Regions from separate parts of the Corynebacterium sp. LaCa_23 genome, predicted to be linked through region 1. Evidence: predicted binding sites of a transcription regulator. Region 1 holds the regulator's gene; each other region holds the start of a gene.
What was found. Region 1 encodes LexA, which represses DNA repair genes until DNA is damaged. Its sites were predicted from a motif close to CGAACANNTGTTCG; they were not measured.
Positions count from the first base shown of each region.

Region 2: the regulator LexA is predicted to act here: its motif matches at 2,717-2,730, upstream of ACP8IT_RS02600 (error-prone DNA polymerase).
Region 3: the regulator LexA is predicted to act here: its motif matches at 4,773-4,786, upstream of ACP8IT_RS09720 (HNH endonuclease signature motif containing protein).

Region 1 is NZ_CP190825.1:1,518,437-1,526,000, reverse strand. It holds gene ACP8IT_RS07340 (PTS fructose transporter subunit IIABC) at 1-550, opposite strand, end outside; gene ACP8IT_RS07335 (1-phosphofructokinase family hexose kinase) at 569-1,531, opposite strand; gene ptsP (phosphoenolpyruvate--protein phosphotransferase) at 1,741-3,429, shown strand; gene ACP8IT_RS07325 (DeoR/GlpR family DNA-binding transcription regulator) at 3,499-4,281, opposite strand; gene lexA (transcriptional repressor LexA) at 4,765-5,475, opposite strand; gene ACP8IT_RS07315 (hypothetical protein) at 5,729-6,133, shown strand; gene nrdR (transcriptional regulator NrdR) at 6,341-6,799, shown strand; gene hrpA (ATP-dependent RNA helicase HrpA) at 6,992-7,564, opposite strand, start outside.
Region 2 is NZ_CP190825.1:505,784-513,347, forward strand. It holds gene ACP8IT_RS02585 (methionine ABC transporter permease) at 1-641, opposite strand, end outside; gene ACP8IT_RS02590 (methionine ABC transporter ATP-binding protein) at 638-1,675, opposite strand; gene ACP8IT_RS02595 (MetQ/NlpA family ABC transporter substrate-binding protein) at 1,748-2,611, opposite strand; gene ACP8IT_RS02600 (error-prone DNA polymerase) at 2,748-5,867, shown strand; gene ACP8IT_RS02605 (helix-turn-helix domain-containing protein) at 6,032-6,250, opposite strand; gene ACP8IT_RS02610 (hypothetical protein) at 6,243-6,791, opposite strand; gene ACP8IT_RS02615 (PH domain-containing protein) at 6,904-7,365, shown strand; gene ACP8IT_RS02620 (PH domain-containing protein) at 7,362-7,564, shown strand, end outside.
Region 3 is NZ_CP190825.1:2,027,848-2,035,411, reverse strand. It holds rRNA gene ACP8IT_RS09735 (16S ribosomal RNA) at 1-694, shown strand, start outside; rRNA gene ACP8IT_RS09730 (23S ribosomal RNA) at 1,206-4,285, shown strand; rRNA gene rrf (5S ribosomal RNA) at 4,440-4,557, shown strand; gene ACP8IT_RS09720 (HNH endonuclease signature motif containing protein) at 4,829-6,154, shown strand; gene ACP8IT_RS09715 (ABC transporter ATP-binding protein) at 6,280-7,008, shown strand; gene ACP8IT_RS09710 (ABC transporter permease) at 7,009-7,564, shown strand, end outside.

The sequences.
Region 1 (7,564 bases):
GGGTAGCTTGTGCCGAAGCACCTGTGCTTGCCGATGCCCCTTCCGCAGCTCCAGCTGCAGCCTCCGCGGTGTCCTGCTTTTTCTTCTTCGTTTTTTCCGCGTTGACGACAGCGAGGATTTCCTTGACAATTTCTTCCTTCGTCGACGCGGTGCGCAGGGCCTCTAAAAAGTCCTTGCGCACGAGGGCGCGGGCAAGCTTGGAAAGAATCTGCAGGTGGGCCTTGCCACCGCCGGCGGGGGCGGCGATGAGGAAGACCAACTGGGCATCGCCGTCGGGACCGGAAAAATCCACGCCGCGGGTAAGGCGGGCGAAAGCTAGGGTCGGTTCGGTGACGGCCTCGGAACGGCAGTGGGGGATGGCCACGCCGCCGGGCACGCCGGTGCCGGCCTTGGCCTCGCGGTCGATGGCGGGCTGGGCGAGGCCTGCGACCTCGGTCGCGCGCCCGGTATCGTGCACCAAGGTGGCAAGGTTGGTGATAACGGAGTCGACGCTATCGCCAAAGTCGGCGTCAAGCGCGACAAGTTCTGTGGTGATGAGATCGGATGCCATGATGGAAGGCTCCTTTAGCTATAGAGCAGAGATGGAGGTATGGGCGGTATCGAGTTCTTCGGGGCGGGGGAATTGGGTGCCGGGCTTTGCGGCCGCAGCGGTGCCATAAGCCACCGAGAGTGCGAGGGAATCTGCTGGTCCGTGCCCCTGCGTGCGCCCCAGGAGGTATCCGGCCAATGCGGCATCACCCGCGCCAACCGTGGATTTCACCGTGGCGGGAGGCGGGGTGGCAGCCCATGCGCCTTCTGCGTTTACCAGCACGGCACCGGCGCCGCCGAGGGTGACAAGGACTTCCTTGATGCCGCGACCCACGACATCCCTTGCAGCCTCCACGACCGGGCTATAATCCCCGGCCGCAGCGGCGCGCTCGAGGGGGAGGCCATCCTGGCCGGTTAGCTGCCCTAATTCGAAGCCGTTGGGTTTGATGAGATCCGGGGCGGCGGTAGCGAGCTGCATGGCGATGGCCCTCATCGGCGCATCAGAGGTATCCACGGCGATGCGCGCCTGCGGGGCGGCAGTGCGGATCTCCTTGATGAGGTCGGTATACCAGCCAGCGTCTACGCCCTTGGGCAGCGATCCGGCAAGGGCTACCCAATCGGCAGATTGGGCATGGTGGGTAAGGGTGGAAATGAGGTGGTTTTGGGTGGCATCGGAAAGCAGCGGGCCAGGGCCGTTGACCTTGGTGGTCGTGCCATCTGGCTCGGTGATGGTGGTATTGACGCGGACGCCACCGTCCATGTCCATGTGGGCGTAGGGGAGGTGGACCTCCTGGATGAGGTTGATGAACGGATCGGCCGCGCGGGCGGGGAAGAGGGCGAGGGTTTCTTTCCCGGCGAGGTGCACGGCGTGGGCAACGTTGACGCCTTTGCCACCGGCAACCTGGGTAACACTGGCGGCGCGGTGGACATCGCCTGAGGTTAGTTGCTGATTGAGCGCCAGGGTGGCGTCAATGCTTGGGTTTGGGGTGAGCGTGAGGATCATCGAGAACTTATCCCTTTCGCAGAGTGCGTATATTGGGGGCCACACGCAGTCGGTCCGGTTGAAACTCGCGCTTAAGCCCGCCGTAAATGTTTATTCTTGCCCGATTGTGTTGGAAAGTCAATAGAAACCGTGTGGCATACATTGCATTTCTGTTGGATTTGTGATGATCTGGAAATAAATAAGCCGCTATCTTCGAAGGAAGTATCGCCATGGAAAATACGCTTCAGTCCACTGTTAAAGGAACCGGCGTTGTCGCTGGAGTTGCCTATGCAGAAGCCGTATGGGTGCGCCCCCGCCCGGACCTGCCCACTGAAGGAAGTATTGACCAAGAGGCCAGCAGCGAAGCCGAATACGATCGCTTCCTCGAGGCAGTCGATGTCGTCGCCAGCCGCTTGGAAAACCGCGCCGCAGCCGCCGAGGGTCAAGCATCGGAGGTACTGACGGCGACCGCTGGCATGGTCAAGGACCGCGGGTGGCACAAGGCCGTGCGCAAGAATATTCGCTCGGGCAAGAATGCCGAGTTCGCCACGGTGGGAGCCACGGATAAGTTCGTCACCATGTTTGAGGCGGCCGGCGGCGTCATGGCCGAGCGCACCACCGATCTGAAGGACGTGCGCGACCGCGTCATCGCCCAGCTGCGCGGCGAGCAGGAGCCTGGTTTGCCCATGGTGGAGGGCCAAGCGGTGCTTTTTGCCGATGACCTCGCGCCCGCCGATACTGCCACCCTGGATACCGCGCATATTCGCGCGCTCGTTACCGAGCTGGGCGGGCCCACCAGCCACACCGCGATCATCGCCCGCCAGCTCGATATTCCGTGCATCGTCGCCGTGGGAAATAAGCTGCGGGAGATTGAAAGCGGCACGCTGGTCTTCGTCGACGGTGCGCTTGGAACCGTGACGCTGGGTGCGGACGAGGAAGAATCCACCAAGGCGGTCGCGGAATACCGCGAGCGCGCCGCCCGCGTTGCCGAATGGACTGGACCAGCGCAAACCAAGGACGGCCACCGCGTGCAGCTTTTGGCCAACGTGGCCGACGGCAACGCCGCCCGCATTGCCTCCGACTCGCAGGCAGAGGGGATTGGCCTCTACCGCACGGAGCTGTCGTTTCTGTCCGCGAGCGAGGAGCCTTCCGTTGACGAGCAGGCAAAGATTTACAGAAAGGTCTTCAACGCCTACCCCGATTCCAAGGTCGTGGTGCGCACCTTGGATGCTGGCTCCGATAAGCCGATTTCTTATGCCACGCTGTCCTCTGAGGAGAACCCGGCATTGGGTGTGCGCGGCCTGCGCATTGCCCGCGATAATGAGTCCCTGTTGACGCGCCAGTTGGACGCCATCGCCCAGGCCGCGGAGTCCCGCGGCGACGATGCCGAAACCTGGGTCATGGCACCGATGGTGGCGACGTCGAAGGAAGCCCAGTGGTTTGCGGAGCTGTGCCGGGAGCGCGGCCTGACCGCGGGCGCGATGATTGAGGTGCCCGCAGCAGCGCTGATGGCAGATAAGATCATGCCGCATCTGGACTTCGTATCCATCGGCACCAATGACCTCACCCAGTACACGATGGCCGCTGACCGCCTGTCACCGCAGCTTGCGTACCTCACCGACCCCTGGCAGCCGGCCGTGCTGCGGCTTATCCAGCACACCTGCATTGCGGGGCACGAATACAACGTACCGGTTGGCGTGTGCGGCGAGGCCGCGGCCGATCCGCTATTGGCCTGCGTATTGACCGGCCTAGGCGTCAACTCCTTGTCTGCTGCATCGACCGCAGTCGCCGGCGTTGGTGCCCAATTGGCCGAGCTGACCTTTGACCAGTGCCAACAGCTTGCCGATGCCGCCCTCAACTCCGAAGGCCCATCCGCCGCCCGCGCCGCAGCGATGGAGCAGGTAGAAAAGTTCAACTAACGGCAAAAGGTTTCGCCCTCCCTGCCTAGATGTCAACGTAGGGAGGGCGAAGTCGTGCGCATGCTGGAGCTATTCGCTGGCGAGCACGACATCGATCTCTCGCTCGCGCAGGGCATCGACGAAGGATTCCGGCGCGCCGGAATCGGTGATGACGACATCGATATCTGCAATGGAGGCGAAGCTCACCAAGTAGTCGTTGCCCAATTTGCTGGAATCACACATGACCACGACCTTGTGGGCATTCGTGACGAAGGCAGATTTGATGGCTGCTTCTTGGGAATCGGCCGTCGACAAGCCGTGGTCGAGGGTTAGGGCATTGGTGCCGATGAAGGCGACATCGGCACGCATGAGCGCCATGGTGCGCAAGGCTGTATCGCCGACGACGGCCTGGGTGATAGCACGTACGGTCCCACCGAGGAGCTGGACATCGGGAACGCCGCTATTGGCTAGCGACAGTGCGATGGGCAGGCTATTGGAGACGATATTGAACTGCGCCTGCGGGTATTGCTGGCTGATAAGCTCGGCAAAGGTATTAATTGTGGTGCCGGCGTCAAGGAATATGCTGCCGCCGCCAGGGGGAAGGAAATCGAGCGCGGCGTGCGCGATGGCGGCCTTGGCCCCAGACGCGGAACGTTGGCGGGTATCGAGGGTGAGCTCCGCGGTCTGGAACGCCTGCGAAGCCACGGCGCCGCCGTGCACGCGGTGGACAACGCCCTCACGATCCAGTACGGCTAGGTCGCGCCGAATGGTTTCAGCAGTCACCTCGAAACGCTCTGATAAATCGGTTACGTTAACGCGACCCTCAACTGCAGTTTGGGACGCGATCTGGCGGCGTCGCTCCTCTGCGTACACGGACCCTCCTTGCTCCTCGCCTTCGGCCGGGCGGTTACTCCATCTGCGAATGCAGGCGCTCGGTGAAAGCTAACTGATGTGGGATTTCTCCCTCCATTGTGTCAAAATTCGGCGGTAATCGGACGAAAACAAAAATTAAGGTGTGCGCTGTTGTCTGGTTTGGGATAAAAGCCGCAGGTCAGTCAGCTTTATTTGCCCTAGTTGAAAGCCAACCCTAGTAGCGCTTAACTTACGGATCCGTTATTTCGGGGGTGCTTTCTCAATAAACCCCGCGCGCTTAAGTTGGCTTTTTGGGGCGCGATTGCGAGGCAGAAAGGCGTGGAATGCGTTAAAACTCGTATGGCCCTGCTCCCTATGCGGGGAACAGGGCAGCGTACGAAGTGCAAAGAGCGGGTTTCAAGAAAGCGGGCGCAGAGTGTCGGCGGCGACAACAACCGCAGGCGAACACCCGCGTGCGGCTTGGTTAAAGTAGCTGGCCGGGGCCTAGAGTTTGCGGAAGACGGATACTACCTTGCCCATAATTTCCGCATCATCGCCGTTGATGGGCGGATAGGCATCGTTGTGCGGAAGGAGCCATACGCCAGAGGAATCGCGGTGGAATTCCTTGACGGTGGCCTCGGAGCCATCGAGAAGCGCGGCGACAAACTCGCCTTCCTCAGCCACCGATTGCGACCGGATGATGACCCAGTCGCCGTTGAGGATGCCGGCATCCTGCATGGAATCGCCCACGACCTGCAGCATATAAAGCTCTCCTCCGCCGACGACCTCGTCTGGCATGGGGAAATACGTGTCGATATTTTCCTCTGCAGTGATTGGTGCACCGGCGGCGATGCGGCCAACGACGGGAATATAAGCTACGGCGGCAGACTCTTCAGGGCCGCGGGCAGAGGTATCGGGGACGTCCTTAGCCTTGCGGCCCGGCTTCTTTTCGGCGTCGTCAGTGTTGAGGTGGCGTACGTCGACCGCGCGGGGTTTATTGGGATCGCGGCGCAAGAAGCCCTTTTCCTCCAGTTGCTTGAGCTGATAGGCCACGGACGAGGTGGATTGCAGGCCGGCGGCGTCACCAATTTCGCGGATGCTGGGCGGGTAACCGCGGAGCATCACTGCATCGCTGATGACGTTAAGGATGCGGCGTTGCCTTTCGGAAAGGGAGGCGTAATCGTTCTTTGCGGTGCTTGCTTTCTTGCGGCCCATGTGCGGCTCCTAGCTAAGGGGTCTGAGGTTCTGCGTTCATAGCTTGAAAAGGGACTGGGTGACACCTGCGTGCCATAACTCATTTGTAGCACGAAAAGTACAAGCGTTCGAGATTTACGCGAAAAACTGGACAGGTTTTTGAAGTGGTGCTATAAATCGAACATAGAACCAATCTCGAACACAGGAGCGACATTGAGCTCTTGTTGTGTCAAGGGGCCGCTTTAGACTTACGGCGGTCGTCGAAAGGAAAGCAATGTCTCAACTACTTCACTCTCGCAATAACATGGTCAAACAGCGCGCGGCACGTCCACAGATCGTCCCTTCAGCCGCTATTTGGGATATTGATGATCAAAGCTGGGGCGTGCAGCATTCTCCTTCCGAAAAGGGGGAAATCAGGACTTTAAATTCCGTATATCGAACGAACCGTGAAGGTTATTCGAATACGTGGACTGATGAACGTTCCTTACCTGATTTCGCGAACAGGCCGATGGAAGAAGACGATGCGCATAGTTCGCGCAAGAATTACCTCCTCGGTGCAGTATTTGGTGCTGCCGTATTTTTCGGCACGGTTGCCGGCGGGCTGATGGGTACGAGCGCTGAAACGCCGACTGATCCTGGCGCTTCGGTACAGCAAGTAGAAGCAGCGATCGGACAGTAGTGCTGCGTGTACAAAAGCAGGCACTTCGGGGGTTTAAGGCTTAGAGCCTTTTAGGCAGCAGCTTGTCTTCCCGGCCGCAGATAAGGCCCGCTTGCTTCACGGAGACAGGCACTCGAGTAGGAGGAGTCTGGCGCAATGGTGTCAGGTTTTTGGCTTGGCCGTGGGAGGTAAACTAAACCGAGAAGCTAAATTAGCGAAAGGACTAGTGTGTACTGCCCGTTTTGCCATAACGAACAATCCCGCGTTATTGACTCGCGCGTGGTTGATGCCGGCGCATCGATACGGCGCCGGCGGGAGTGTGCTTCCTGTAAGGGACGCTTCACCACTGTGGAAAAGGCCGTACTGCTGGTTGTTAAGAGAAATGGCCTCGCTGAGCCATTTAGCCGGGATAAACTCATTCGGGGGGTTAGGCGCGCATGCCAGGGTCGCGACGTTAGCGATGATGCCTTAAAAAAGTTGGCCCAAGAGGTTGAGGAAACGGTGCGGGGGCACGGGTCCTCGCAGGTAAACGCCAACGAAATCGGGCTAGCGATCCTTGAGCCGCTGCGTGACCTAGACGAGGTTGCATATCTGCGCTTTGCCTCGGTGTATAAATCATTCGAGAGCGCGGATGACTTTGAATCGGAGATTCGTTTGATGCGGCGGCGCGATCGCGGGGACCTTTAAACTGCGCAGTGTAGGACGATTTCTCAGCAGTTATACAGCCGTTCCTGCGCAGGATCGAAGCAGTCTTAACTGGCCTTTTGGGTGCATCGTTTCGTTAGGGCCTGCCCAATGTTTACGCCGCCGGCGGCCGAGTAAGCAGATTTTTAGCTTAGGTATGGCCGGCCGGGCGGCGGGAACGTGAGGTTGGGGTGACTAGCGCAATTTATCCACTGCCTTTTGGATCCTCCGCAGGGACACCGCGTGCGCCGTGCCGAGGCGCTGGGCAAATAGCGAGACCCGCAATTCCTCGATCATCCAGTGGATGTCCTTGACCTCGCGTGTCTTTTCGCGGCCCGCGGGGAGGTTTCGGAGGCGGTTTGCCAGGTAGGCCTTGGCGTTATCGACCTCGGCCTGGCGGTCGGCATCGCGATCCGGATCGAGCGACTTGTCCTCCAGACGGATGCGCATTGCCTGAATATAGCGGGGAAGGTGGCGCAGGTGCGTGGCTCCGTGCACGGTGATGGCATTCGGTGGAAGAAGGAAATTAAGTTGCTTTTCCATATCTTCGATGGCGGGACCATCCCACTGGGAAAGTTCGGCGCGGAGGTTGGAGTACTCAGCCAAGCCAGGCGCGATCGAGACTATTGATTGCCGCACGCGGCCGGGAACCTGTGGTTTCACGGTATCCTTGAGCTCGGTAAACGCCTCGGGGGAGCGCACGGGGCCGCCGACCTCGAGCATGAGGTCGCGGATCGCCGCGACGCGGGCGTCATTGACCAGGCCGTC
Region 2 (7,564 bases), 1.0 Mb from region 1:
AACTGCGCGGCCTGCACCAGCACGATGATGATAAGCGTGGCCACGACGGTGACTTCCCACTCGAAGGCGCGGTAGCCGTAGACGATGGCAAAGTCACCCAGTCCGCCGCCGCCGACGTAGCCGGCCATGGCGGACATGTCTACGATGGCGATAAACAGGAAGGTATAGCCCAGAATCAGCGGGCCGAGGGCCTCCGGGATAATCACGGAGGTAATGATCTTCCACGGCGAAGCGCCCATGGCGCGGGCGGCCTCGATAACGCCGGGGTCGATGGCCACGAGGTTTTGTTCCACCACGCGCGCCACGGAGAACGTGGCGGCGATGACCATCACGAAGGTGGCCGGTTCGCGGCCGATGGATCCGCCCATCACGGCGACGGTGAGCGGCTGCGCAAACGCCAGCAAAATAATAAACGGGATGGGGCGAACGAAATTCACCAGCAGGTTGACCACCAGGTAGACGGCCTTATTTTGCAGGATGCCGCCCGGGCGGGCGGTGTAGAGCAAAATACCGAGCCCCAGGCCCAGAATGCCGGCGACGACGAGGGTGGTCGAGACCATGATGAGGGTGTCGACGATGGCATCGACAAGCGATCCGCCCAAGCGGTCCCAGTCGGCGGCGGCGAGATAGTTGACGTTCATCGTTCAATCTCCTCAATTTGAGTGGTGGCAGATAGGGCGCGGTAGAACTCTTCGATGGCGGCGTCGTTGCCGCTCAAGCGCACGGTGAGCTTGCCAAAGGAGTGCTGCTGCAAGGTGGTAATGCCGCCGTGGACGACGGCGATGGATACGCCCGCATCCTTCAGCTTGGCCGCGGCGCCGAAAAAGCCGGATTCCTCGGTCAGGTTGATGGTAAACAGGCGGCCTTCGTGGGCGAGCAGGTCATCGGTTTCCACCACGTCGGGCTCATTGCGCAGCGAGGTGGCGACGAACTTGGCGGCCACGGCGGTCTGGGGATTGGAAAAGACCTGGTAGACGCTGCCTTGTTCCACGACGTGGCCATTTTCCATCACCGCAACCTTATCCGCGATGGAGCGCACGACCTCCATTTCGTGGGTGATGACCACGATGGTGATGCCGAGCTCCTTATTTACCCGGCGCAGCAGGTCGAGGACCTCCTGCGTGGTGGTGGGGTCGAGGGCGGACGTGGCTTCATCGGCAAGCAGCAGCGACGGATTCGTGGCCAGGGCGCGCGCGATGCCCACGCGCTGCTTCTGGCCGCCGGAAAGCTGCTCAGGGTAGCTTTTTCCCTTATCTCCCAGGCCAACGAAATCCAGCAGCTCCTGCACGCGCTGTTGGCGCTCGCGCTTGCCGATGCCCTGCAGCTGCAGCGGGTACTCAATATTGCCCGCCGCAGTGCGGGAGTTCATGAGGTTAAACTGCTGGAAGATCATGCCGATATTGCGGCGGATGCCGCGCAGCTTCTTTTCGGACATGCCGACGATATTCTGGCCATCGAGCAGCAGCTCGCCGGAGGTGGGCGTATCCAGGCCGTTGATCATGCGGACCAGGGTGGATTTGCCGGCGCCGGAGTAGCCGATGATGCCGATGATTTCGCCGGAATCGACGGTCAAGGAGACATCGTCAAGAGCTTTGACCTTGGCCTTTTTCTGCTGGAAGACCTTGGTGATATTGCGGAACTCAATGCGAGTGCCGTTCTGGGTGGAATCTGCCACGGGTTGCGTCCTTAGTGAGGAAGTGCCAAACCCCGCCGGGGTGAAAACCGGCGGGGTAGAAGGCAAGGGTGATTAGTCCAAATCTGCTTCGAGCTTGTCCAGGATTTCCTGGAGTTCTTCTGGGGTGCGCTCGACCTCGACGGAGGTACCTGCGGAGTCCTCGTCGACGCCCTTTTGTACCGCATCGGAGTGCCAGAGCTCGGCGAGCTTCTTGATGTCCTCGTTATCGGCGTCTTCCTCGCGAACGGCGAAGACGTTGATATAAGGCTCTGCCTCTTCGGAGTTCGGATCATCCTGGAAGACGGCGGTGGCCGGGTCGATGCCGGCGCGCTCCAGGAAGGAGTTATTGATAATCGCCGGGGTGCCCTCGCCGTGTGCGGATGGGGTCTGGGCTGCATCGACCGGCACGACCTTGACCTTGGACTTCTTCTCATCGATGTCCAGCGGGGTCGGGGTGATAAGCCCGTCCTTCTTCAAGGTGATAAGGCCAGCCTGGACCAGCACGTTGATGGCGCGGCCCTGGTTGGTGGAGTCATTCGGAATGGCAACTTCTTCGCCCTCGATGCCGTCGAGGGAGTCGTGGCCCTTCCAGAACAGCGCCAGCGGCACGATTTCGGTGGCGACGATGGGCACCAGGTTGGTGCCGTTGCCGTGGTTGTACTCAGCCAGGAACTTCAGGTGCTGGAAGTTGTTGGTATCCAGCTCGCCCTGGTTTAGGGCCTGGTTCGGGGTGTTGTAATCCGAGAAGGACTTGATGTCGATGTCGTAGCCGGCGTCCTTGGCTTCTTGCTCAAAGGCAACCCAGGCCTGCTTTGCATCATCGGTGGTGCCAACGGTGATGGTCTTGTCATCATCTGCGTCGGAGGAGCAGGCCACGAGGCTGGTGGCGGCGACGGTAACGGCGGCGGTAGCGGCCGCTGCGCGACGAATCTGCATGAGGTCCCCTTACATGTAGGAGTTGAAATAAATTGACCGTTTAGCAATCTAGCAATAAGCGAACCGCTTTGTCTATTGAACACATCTCATCGCGCCGGGTTGTATAGAACACCAATTCGACATTACCCTGTGAAGGGTGAAATTTAATGGTGGAAAGGCGCTGCCGTGGTCGCGTTTAGAAAGGATACTATCCGGCAAGGACACTGCCGCGCCCGTCGCCGTACATCACCTCGGTGGCGGCGATGAGTCTGTCCAGCGTGGGCACTCCGCCGTGCCCTTTGCGGAGCTGCACGCGGTAAGCTCTTATAGCTTTCTCGACGGTGCCGCCGAGCCGGAAGAACTGGTCGCCCGCGCCCTAGAGCTTGGCCTCGAGGGGTTGGCCGTTGTGGATCGGGATGGCTTCTACGGCCTGATGAAATTCGCGGAAGCCGCAGCTAAGGCCGGACTTCCGGCCATATACGGCGCGGAGCTTTCCCTTGCGGAAGCCCCGGTGACCGTGTTGGCGCGCACCCCGGAAGGCTACCGCCGCCTCTCGCGCCTTATCGCCCGCGCGCGGATGGATGCCGGGGAGAAGGGGAGTGTCGCGTACCCGCCCCTAGACGCCGTGGCGCGCGAGCTAGAAGGGGAGTGCTTTTTCCTGCTGGGGTGGGAGGCTATACAAAAAATCGATCACGTTCTCGAAAGAATAAAAATAGACAGCATAGTTCTCGAATATGCGTGCACAATGTCTCCCGAAGATGCGGATCACCACAGTTTCCTGGATAAGTACAATAATCTCCGCGCCATCGCAACCGCTCGACCTGCGGCAGCAACGCGCGACCAGGTACGGCTCGCCGCCGCTAAACGCGCCTTGGCGCACCGTCAATCCTTAGAGGAAGCCGCACCGGATACCCACCCGATGGGCGCAGGCTGGATGCGCTCCGGCGAGCAGATGGCCCAGTTGCTTCCGGGCCGGCCCGAGCTTATCGCCGAAACCGTGCGCCTTGCCCGGGAATGCTCCTTTACCTGGGGTGCCCTCGCGCCTAACCTGCCGGACTTTGTCGTGCCGGAGGGGCATACCGAGATGAGCTGGCTCGAACACGAGGTGTGGCGGCGCGGTAAAAAGCGCTACGCCTCGCGCCCGCCCGAAATACAGGCCAAGGCGAAAAAGCAGATGCGGCACGAGCTGGGCATCATCAAGCAGCTGGGCTTTCCGGGCTACTTCCTCATCGTCTGCGACCTGGTGGATTTTTGCCGCCAGGAAAATATCCTCTGCCAGGGGCGCGGCTCGGCAGCCAATTCCGCCGTCTGTTTCGCGCTGGGCATTACCAACGCCGAGCCCATTTCCGCGCAGCTGCTCTTCGAGCGCTTCTTGTCGCCGGATCGCGATGGCCCGCCCGATATCGACATCGACATCGAATCCGGCCGGCGCGAGGAGGTCATCCAGTACGTCTATCGCACCCACGGTCGCGACCGCGCCGCGCAGGTAGCCAACGTCATTACCTACCGCCGCAAGGGGGCTACCCGCGACGCCGCCCGCGCGCTGGGTTACCCGCAGGGTTCGGCCGATGCGTGGTCGAAGGGCATAGCCGAGCCGCCTGCCGATGTCTCCTTACTCGCCGAGCAATTCCTCGACCAACCGCGCCACCTCGGCATCCACTCCGGCGGCATGGTCTTATGTGACCGGCCGATCGCGGACGTGGTGCCGATGGAATGGGCCCGCATGGAAAACCGCTCCGTGCTGCAGTGGGATAAGGACGATTGCGCCGCCGCCGGGCTGGTGAAATTCGACCTGCTGGGTCTCGGCATGCTGGAAGCGCTGCACCACATGATCGATGCCGTGCGTGCCACCACCGGCCGCGAGGTGCGCCTGTGGGAGCTCGACCTGGCCGAGCCCGCGGTCTACGACATGCTCTGCCGCGCCGATGCCGTCGGTGTCTTCCAAGTGGAGTCCCGCGCGCAGCTGGCCACGCTGCCGCGGCTCAAACCGCGCTGCTTCTTCGACCTCGTGGTGGAGGTCGCGCTCATCCGCCCCGGCCCCATCCAAGGCGGTTCCGTGCACCCCTACCTGCGCCGGCGCGATGGCCTCGAGCCCGTGACCTATGACCACCCGGTGCTGGAGAAATCGCTGGGCAAGACCTTGGGCATCCCGCTTTTTCAAGAGCAGCTGATGCAGATTGCGGTCGATGCCGCAGGTTTTACTGGCGCGGAGGCCGATGACCTGCGCCGGGCCATGGGCTCGAAGCGCTCGCCCGCCAAGATGGCCGCGCTGCGCAGCCGCTTTTATGAGGGCCTGCGCGTGACCAACGGCATCGAGGGCGAGGTCGCGGAGAAGCTGTGGGCCAAGATTACCGCCTTTGCCGCCTATGGTTTCCCGGAATCGCACTCGCAGTCTTTTGCTTCGTTGGTGTATTTTTCCGCCTGGTTTAAACACCACTATCCCGCGGAGTTTTGTGTGGGCTTGCTGCGCGCGCAGCCCATGGGCTTTTATTCGCCGCAATCTCTCATTCAGGACGCCCGGCGCCACGGGGTGCGCGTGCTGCCGCTGAGCATCAACGAGTCCGGCGCGCAGGCCACGGCGCTGCCTACCGGCGAGATTCGCTTGGGCCTCAACCTCATCAAGGGTCTGGGGGATAAGGCCGCCGAGTGCGTGGAGGCCGCCGCGCCCTTTAGTAGCGTCTCCGATCTGTCGCGCCGCGCGGATCTCAGCGTGGAGCAGGTGGAGGCGCTGGCCACGGCGGGGGCGCTGGAGTGCTTGGGGTTGGAACGCCGCCAAGCGCTTTGGCAGGCTGGCGTCGCCGCCACCGAGCGCGAGGGCATGTTGCCTGGCACGTCTGCGCTCGCCTCGCCGCACCTGCCCGGCATGTCGGCCTTCGAGCTGATGGCTACCGATGTCGCCGCCACCGGCGTCACCCACGATAAGCAGCCTATGGAGTTAGTCAGGGCCGCGCTTGGCGATGTCCTGCCTTCCTCCCACCTTCCCCACGTCCCCGATGGCACCCGCGTGCGCATCGCCGGCATCATTACGCACCGCCAGCGCCCGCGCACCGCCTCCGGCCTGACCTTTTTGGGCGTGGAGGACGAAACCGGCCTGATGAATGTGATGGTCTCGCCCGGGCTGTGGTCCCGGCAGAAGGTGCTCGCCCGCACCGCCCGCGCCCTTATCATCCGCGGCATCGTGCAAAATGCCACCGGCGTGGTAAGCGTGGTTGCAGACAAGCTCGAGCCGCTGGATTTTGGCGATTTCCTCTCGCGCGGCTCCCGCGATTTCCGCTAGTTTTCTCCGCATCGAAGCCCAAAAGCGGTGGCTAGGCCGAGAAAACATCGCCGGCTAGTACTAAGCGCCTGCGGTGAGTTAGTCAGCCATTAGGAATTCTTCCTATAGATTTCCGTGGACATAGGTCAAAGTACTGCATAAGGCCAACATAATGACAAGGTTTTCTATTCCACTTCGAAGATATCGCCCGGCTGGCAGTCCAACGCCGTACACAGTGCCGCAAGGGTGTTAAAGCGCACGGCCTTGGCGCGATTATTCTTCAGGACGGACAGGTTAACTGGCGTGATACCTACCTCTTTGGCGAGTGCCGCTCCGGTAATACCGCGCTCTTCCATTATCCGGTCGAGGTGGCAGATCACCTGGGGTTCTTGCTCCTCAGACAAGGCCTTCGACCTCCTCTTCGAGCTTGCTGCCGCGCTTGATGGCAACTGAGAAGAGCTGGAGGGTGCAGACAAAAAGGTAGGGCAGCGCAAGCTCGCCTAATGAGGAACCGCTCTGGTTGGCCCACCAGTCAATGTCGAGCTGCGAGGAAGCCCAGTTATTGCCCATACCTTCGAGTGGGAAGCGTCCGATAAACCAGACGAGAATCCCAAAGGTCATTCCATTAAGGAAGCGGATGTTTTTCGTGTTGAAAACCTGCCCACGAAGCATTGGTTTCACCAAACGATAGGCAAAGAACGCGATAATCAAGATTCCTGCAATCTTGACGACGAGCCCCGCAGTGAGCATCCAGAATGGCCCGCCGTCGAGGTTGTGCTTGCTTAGGCCTTCCGGGATGGCCGCACTCAGCGCGGTGGAAAAGTGTCCGGTGGCAAGGTCGCGCAGGTAGGTGGGGCCGAGGATGGCAATGGTGAACAGGCAGAGGGCGGCCGCAGCGTTAATTTCGCGGCGCTCAGCTTGGGAGGTGGGCTGTGGGGTGGTCATGACAAGCCTTTCCGCCGATTTCTTATCGACTTTCGATGTTGTCGTAATTCGATAATATCGAATAACGATAAGTTGCACAAGGGTACGAGTCCGATTGCTACTGTCAGTAGCTATGAGCGAAGAAATGAACCCCGTCTCGCCGCGTTTGATCAACGTGCGCTATATCCGCCACCTGGGCTGGACGAGCATCTTCGCCGCGGCGGCCGCAGCGGCAGGGTACTGGTGGACTACGTGGTTCTACTGGGCGGCGGGGCTCTTCGCCGTCCTCTTTTTCTGGCTGATCTGGCTCATTCCGGCCCAAGTGCGCCGCATGGGCTGGTGCGAAACCGACGATGAGCTGCTCATTACCCGCGGCAAGCTCTGGCACACCTTTACCGTCGTGCCCTACGGCCGCATCCAGTTCGTCGACGTGACCGCCGGCCCCCTCGAGCGCGTTTTCGGGCTCAAGGAGCTGCAACTGCACACTGCCTCCGCAACGACGGACGCCACCATTAAGGGCTTGGAAGCCCCGCTTGCCGATGCCCTGCGTACCCGCCTTGCCGACCACGCCCGCGAACGGATGAGCGGCCTATGAGTGCTCCACCGAACTACCAACGCGTCCACCGTTTGACCCCGCTGCTGCGCCTGTGGTCGGTCATCCTGGCCGTCATCGCGGCCTTTGCCTTGAACGTTAATATGGAAGCGCTGCGCAGCATCTTTGCCTTTGTCACTGGTGACAACCGCACGCAGGCCCTGCGCGATATCAGCATGGCGTTGGCTGGTTTCGCTGCCGT
Region 3 (7,564 bases), 510 kb from region 1:
ACTTTCGTGCCGTAGCTAACGCATTAAGCGCCCCGCCTGGGGAGTACGGCCGCAAGGCTAAAACTCAAAGGAATTGACGGGGGCCCGCACAAGCGGCGGAGCATGTGGATTAATTCGATGCAACGCGAAGAACCTTACCTGGGCTTGACATACACCAGATTGGGCTAGAGATAGTTCGTCCCTTTGTGGTTGGTGTACAGGTGGTGCATGGTTGTCGTCAGCTCGTGTCGTGAGATGTTGGGTTAAGTCCCGCAACGAGCGCAACCCTTGTCTTATGTTGCCAGCATTTGGTTGGGGACTCATGAGAGACTGCCGGGGTTAACTCGGAGGAAGGTGGGGATGACGTCAAATCATCATGCCCCTTATGTCCAGGGCTTCACACATGCTACAATGGTCGGTACAACGCGTTGCGACACTGTGAGGTGGAGCGAATCGCTGAAAGCCGGCCTTAGTTCGGATTGGGGTCTGCAACTCGACCCCATGAAGTCGGAGTCGCTAGTAATCGCAGATCAGCAATGCTGCGGTGAATACGTTCCCGGGCCTTGTACACACCGCCCGTCACGTCATGAAAGTTGGTAACACCCGAAGCCGGTGGCCTAAACGTGTTAGGGAGCCGTCGAAGGTGGGATCGGCGATTGGGACGAAGTCGTAACAAGGTACCCGTACCGGAAGGTGCGGGTGGATCACCTCCTTTCTAAGGAGCTTTTATTTTGGCTGCAGTTGCAGCCATGACCCACAGTTGTGGGTTGTCCACTGTTGTTTGATGGTGGGTTGGTGGTTGAGTAGGCGAGTGTTCTGCTGCCACCGAATATGGCAATTCCGGGTAGGACATACACCTTAATCGACAGGACCGAGTGTTGAGACAGTGCTTTGTGACATGCGTAAAAGTGTCCATGCATACAGGAAGTAAAGTTGATTGGTAAGTCGTTGGTGCATTGTTGGGTGTCTGGGGCATTATCCCCCTTTTTTGTGTGCCTGACTGGTTGATGGATGCCATTCATTGTGGTGGTGTTTGTTGCTGGTTGGGGTGTTGTGTGAGAACTGTATAGTGGACGCGAGCATCTCACATGATGCCGCCTGCTTTTGTGGGTGGTGTTGTGTGTGTGATGTGATTTTTCTTTTTGTTTATTTTGTCAAGTTCACTTGTTGCTGCCACATGCTGGCTGCATGGCTTCGTGTTGTGTGGTTTGTGTGTGGTGGTTGGTGTGTTCGTTATTTAGGGCGCATGGTGGATGCCTTGGCATGCTGAGCCGATGAAGGACGTGTAAGGCTGCGTTAAGCCTCGGGGAGTTGTCAATAAAGCGTTGATCCGAGGATGTCCGAATGGGGAAACCTGGCCCTGGTTATGTGGGGTTACCCTTCAGTGAATTCATAGCTGTTGTGGGGGTTACGCGGGGAAGTGAAACATCTCAGTACCCGTAGGAGGAGAAAATAATAATGATTCTGCTAGTAGTGGCGAACGAACGTGGATGAGGCTAAACCGTGTGCATGTGATACCTGGTAGGGGTTGTGTGTGCGGTGTTGTGGGGCCTGATTTTGTGTCATCTACCAGTGGCACGCCCTTTTTGCATTGTTGTTAGGTGAAGTGGTTTGGAATGGCCTACCGGAGTAGGTGAGAGTCCTGTAGCTGAAGATGATGATGTGGGGGTTGTTGGGTTCCCGAGTAGCAACGGGCTCGTGGAATCTGTTGTGAATCTGCCGGGACCACCCGGTAAGCCTAAATACTCAGTGTGACCGATAGTGGATAGTACCGTGAGGGAATGGTGAAAAGTACCCCGGGAGGGGAGTGAAATAGTTCCTGAAACCATGTGCTTACAATCCGTCAGAGCGCTTTTTATTGTGTGATGGCGTGCCTTTTGAAGAATGAGCCTGCGAGTCAGCGGCATGTCGCGAGGTTAACCCGTGTGGGGTAGCCGTAGGGAAACCGAATCCTAATGGGGTGATAAGTGGCATGTCCTGGACCCGAAGCGGGGTGATCTACCCATGGCCAGTGTGAAGCAGCTGTAAGAGGTTGTGGAGGCGCGAACCCACGTAGGTTGAAAACTGCGGGGATGAGCTGTGGGTAGGGGTGAAAGGCCAATCAAACTCCGTGATAGCTGGTTCTCCCCGAAATGCATTTAGGTGCAGCGTCGCATTTAGCTTGGTGGAGGTAGAGCGACTGGTTGGTTGAGCGGGACTACAATCTTAGCAATGTCAGCCAAACTCCGAATGCCATCAATTGTGTTGTGCGGCAGTGAGACTGTGGGGGATAAGCTTCATAGTCGAGAGGGAAACAGCCCAGATCGCCGGTTAAGGCCCCTAAGGGTGTACTAAGTGGAAAAGGATGTGGGATCGCGAAGACAGCCAGGAGGTTGGCTTAGAAGCAGCCATCCTTGAAAGAGTGCGTAATAGCTCACTGGTCGAGTGGTTCTGCGCCGACAATGTAGTGGGGCTCAAGTACACCGCCGAAGCCGCGGCAAGCAACAATTTTTTGTTGTTTGGGTAGGGGAGCGTCGTGCATGGGTGGAAGCGTTACCGTGAGGAGGCGTGGACTGTGTGCGAGTGAGAATGCAGGCATGAGTAACGAATTGTAAGGTGAGAATCCTTACCGCCGGATGACTAAGGGTTCCTGGGTCAAGTTCGTCTTCCCAGGGTGAGTCGGGACCTAAGGCGAGGCCGACAGGCGTAGTCGATGGATAACCAGTTGATATTCTGGTACCCGTACATGTGCGCCCATGATAAAGCACGGATACTAACCACTGCGGATACGCTACCTTTTCACTTTTTTGAGTGTTGGTGGTGTTGATGTCGTGGGGCCTGATGTGTGGTTCAAGTGATGGGGTGACGCAGTGAGGTAGCCGCGCCACTTAGTGGATTGGTGGTGTAAGCGTGTAGGCCGTGTGGTAGGTAAATCCGCCACACTTTGTGGTTGAGGCGTGATGCGTAGACCCAAAAGGGTTGATGGTGGTGATCCTGTACTGTCGAGAAAAGCCTCTAGCGAGTGTGTGTATGGCCCGTACCCTAAACCGACACAGGTGGTCAGGTTGAAGATACTAAGGCGTTCGGGTGAACTGTGGTTAAGGAATTCGGCAAAATGCCCCCGTAACTTCGGGAGAAGGGGGGCCCTGTGACGTGAAGACCCTTGCGGTTGGAGTGTTGTGGGGTCGCAGAGAATAGAGGGAAGCGACTGTTTATCAAAAACACAGGTCCATGCGAAGACGTTAAGTTGATGTATATGGACTGACGCCTGCCCGGTGCTGGAAGGTTAAGAGGACCGGTTAGTTAACGTTTGTTAGCGAAGCTGAGAATTTAAGCCCCAGTAAACGGCGGTGGTAACTATAACCATCCTAAGGTAGCGAAATTCCTTGTCGGGTAAGTTCCGACCTGCACGAATGGCGTAACGACTTCTCTGCTGTCTCGACCACAGGCCCGGTGAAATTGCATTACGAGTAAAGATGCTCGTTACGCGCGGCAGGACGAAAAGACCCCGGGACCTTCACTATAGCTTGGTATTGGTGTTTGGTTCGGTTTGTGTAGGATAGGTGGGAGACTGTGAAACCGTCACGCTAGTGGTGGTGGAGTCGTTGTTGAAATACCACTCTGATCGGATTGAGCATCTAACCTTGGCCCATGATCTGGGTTGGGGACAGTGCCTGGTGGGTAGTTTAACTGGGGCGGTTGCCTCCCAAAATGTAACGGAGGCGCCCAAAGGTTCCCTCAGCCTGGTTGGCAATCAGGTGGTGAGTGTAAGTGCACAAGGGAGCTTGACTGTGAGACAGACATGTCGAGCAGGGACGAAAGTCGGGACTAGTGATCCGGCACCTACTTGTGGATGTGGTGTCGCTCAACGGATAAAAGGTACCCCGGGGATAACAGGCTGATCTTCCCCAAGAGTCCATATCGACGGGATGGTTTGGCACCTCGATGTCGGCTCGTCGCATCCTGGGGCTGGAGTAGGTCCCAAGGGTTGGGCTGTTCGCCCATTAAAGCGGCACGCGAGCTGGGTTCAGAACGTCGTGAGACAGTTCGGTCTCTATCCGCCGCGCGCGTTGAAACTTGAAGAAGGCTGTCCCTAGTACGAGAGGACCGGGACGGACGTACCTCTAGTGTGCCAGTTATCCCGCCAGGGGTATCGCTGGTTGGCTACGTACGGAAGGGATAACCGCTGAAAGCATCTAAGCGGGAAGCCTGTTTTAAGATGAGGTTTCTTTTGAGGTCCCCTAAAGACTATGGGGTAGATAGGCCAGACTTGGAAGCACTGTAAGGTGTGAAGGCTACTGGTACTAATTGACCAAAACAAACACACCACAACAACCCCCGAACACCACGTGTGGGGATGATTGTTGGGTGGACTTGTGAAGCGAGTAAACAAACAAAAATACACATTATCGTGTGTGTCGCGTCCACTATGCAGTATCTGACACAACACCACACACAGTGGGTAGTGTTCTGATAGGTTTGTCGGTGGTTCATAGCTGCAGGGAAACGCCCGGTCCCATTCCGAACCCGGAAGCTAAGCCTGTACGCGCTGATGGTACTGCAACCGGGAGGTTGTGGGAGAGTAAGTCACCGCCGACACCAAACAACAAAACAACAAAATAGTGATTCTGGTAGTCCCCGAAAGGCCACCACCCCGAATAATTGTGGGTGGTTGGTGTTTCGGGGACTACTTGGTGTTTTACCCCCGTTGGTATTTGTGGGTTGTTCTCTGTCGAGCTGGGGGAATGCGTGGTAGGTGTCGTGGTTTTACCCCCTACTGTCAGGTGTGGTGGATAGGGTAAATCCGTGTTAGGCGAAAAGACATTCGACACTTTTGAGGGTGTAGTACACCCCGGGGGACACGGTTACGATGACAATTAACACACCACCACCTACCACGACAGACCACGAGCCAGTAGGCGACACCACGCTGGGGAATACCCGTAAAGCCGGCGAGCCACTGGACTACGACACCAACACTGATCCTGATTACGACTCTGATGGTGAGGCTGTGGGGGAGGTACCGGTAGTCTTTTACGCCACCAACACACCCGGCAACCCTATTGCTGCAGCTGGAGCACACGCCCGGAAGGACTCCTGGTTTTTCTACCAATCACTCCTTCCAGACCTCGACGACGACGTCGATCTGACACTGACGAGCCTGGCTAAAGATTTAGGCCTAACCTACAGCACCCTGTCGGGGATTATCAGGGCACATTTCCGCATGCAAGAACTACCCCTCGTTACAGCGACCAACATGGAGCAGTGGATCCTGGATACACCACGCCTGAGGGTTATCGATAGGGAAATAGAACGTATAGGCGACAACCGCGACCACATAGGCCTGGTCGATGCTGCCCTAGCAGATTTTCTCACCCCGACAGCACCGTGCCAGCATGTACCCACGGTGGCGGATATCCGCCGGTTTATCCGCGACTTCATCGACACCCACAATCTCACAGACGATGACACAGACGAGGTCGAGCCCACCCTGAACGTGTCAGTGCATAACAACCGCGCCACCATGAGCCTAACGTGTGATAAAGCTACGGCCGCTATTATCGCCCGCCACATCGATTCCCAAGCAGACAATAATCAGTGCGGTGCCGGTGAGGCGCTTATCCAACTCATCCTGGATAACACCAATACCAAAGTTGCGATCAATACCTTCACCACCGCAGCCGCCACTAACCCCGACCACAATGACGGCTCCGGAGCCGCCGGGAGTGCAGATACAAAGGTCTACTTCCCAGGCTACGGCTGGTCCCACATTAAAAACCTAGAAAACATCGACACCTTCACCCGACACTTAAAACCAAAAGAAACCGAAAGCTACCAGCCCACCAGCCACATCCGCGCCTACACACAAGGAAGAGACCTCACCTGCCGCTGGCCCGGATGCACCATCCCAGCACACAAATGCCAACTCGACCACCGCATCGAATACAACGACGGCGGACCCACCAGCCCCGACAACCTCGTCACCCTGTGCCAACACCACCACAACATCAAAACCGACAAACGCGTCCACTACATCATGGACCCGGTCACCGGCACCATCGCCTGGCTACACCAAGACGGCACCTACCACATAGACCACCCCACCGGGCCACTAGCCACCACAAACACACACTGGCACTACACCTGGAAACAATTCCTCAACCACAAAAGAAACAAACACAACAAACAAAAATAAAACCCCACCAACCCAACACCACCACACCAGTGCGCCCAAATCAGCCCATGGGATGATGGGGCACTGCGGACAGGCGGGTTACTATGTAGAAAGGTAATTTCCCATTTACAAGGAGAACACGCTTTATGACTGATGCCGCGGCACGCGCCGTTGACTTGTTTAAGCAATACGGAAGCGATGACACGGCCGTTATCGCCCTTGATCACGTTTCCATCGAGTTTGGAAAGAACCAATTCACGGCCATTATGGGCCCTTCGGGTTCGGGCAAGTCCACGTTGATGCACACGATGGCAGGGTTGGACTCTGCCACCTCTGGTTCGGCGTTTATCGGAGATACCGATATGTCCCACCTCAATGACAAGGAAATTACGGCGCTGCGCCGAGACCGCCTGGGATTTATCTTCCAGTCCTTCAACTTGGTTCCCACCTTGACGGCTGCAGAAAACATCACGCTGCCGACCGATATCGCGGGCAAGGACGTCGATAAGCAATGGTTTGAGGAAGTCACGCGTCGCCTGGGGCTGGCGGAGCGCTTGGAGCACCGTCCGGCGGAATTGTCTGGTGGTCAGCAGCAGCGTGTGGCCTGTGCTCGCGCCTTAGTGTCGCGACCGGAGATCATTTTTGGCGATGAGCCTACGGGTAACTTGGACTCCAATTCTTCGGCCGAGGTATTGGATATTCTGCGCACTGCGGTGGACCAGGATAACCAGACTGTGGTCATTGTGACGCACGATGCTAAGGCGGCGTCGTACGCCGATCGTGTTGTTTTCCTTGCTGATGGCAAGCTCGTTAATGAACTGCAGGATCCAACGATGGAGGCCATTCACAATGTAATGGCAGAGATTGAGGGTTAAATGGCACGCGGAAACGCAATGCGCAGGGTATCCGTGCGCAATGTTTTGGCGCATAAATTGCGCCTTGGCCTGACAATTCTGGCGGTGGTTTTGAGCACCGCCTTTATTGCTGGCTCTTTCATGTTCACTAACTCATTGAAGGCCACTTTTGATTCTGCGGTGGATAACCAATTCCGCGGGGTAGACGCGGTGGTCAGTGAGAACGATGACAGCGACCAGAAGCTGGATGAAGGGCTGCGCAAGCAGCTGCTTGATGATGACGACGTTAAAAACATCAACGTCGCTGACTCGCAGACTGTGGTTGTTGCCGATGAAAACTCGGAGGCCTTCCAAACCCAAAGCGGTACTGCGAGCCTCGTGCCGTACTATTCCGCGGATAAAACCGTCGGTGGCGCGAGCGAACTCACGGAAGGCGATGAGCCAAAGGCCAAAGATGAGGTAACGATCAATTCGTCCGCTGCGGAAAAATACGATATCTCCGTTGGTCAAAAGCTTCTGGTAGTTCATCCGGATAGCCAGGATGAGGTTAAGGTTACGGGCATCGTGGAGCCGCCGG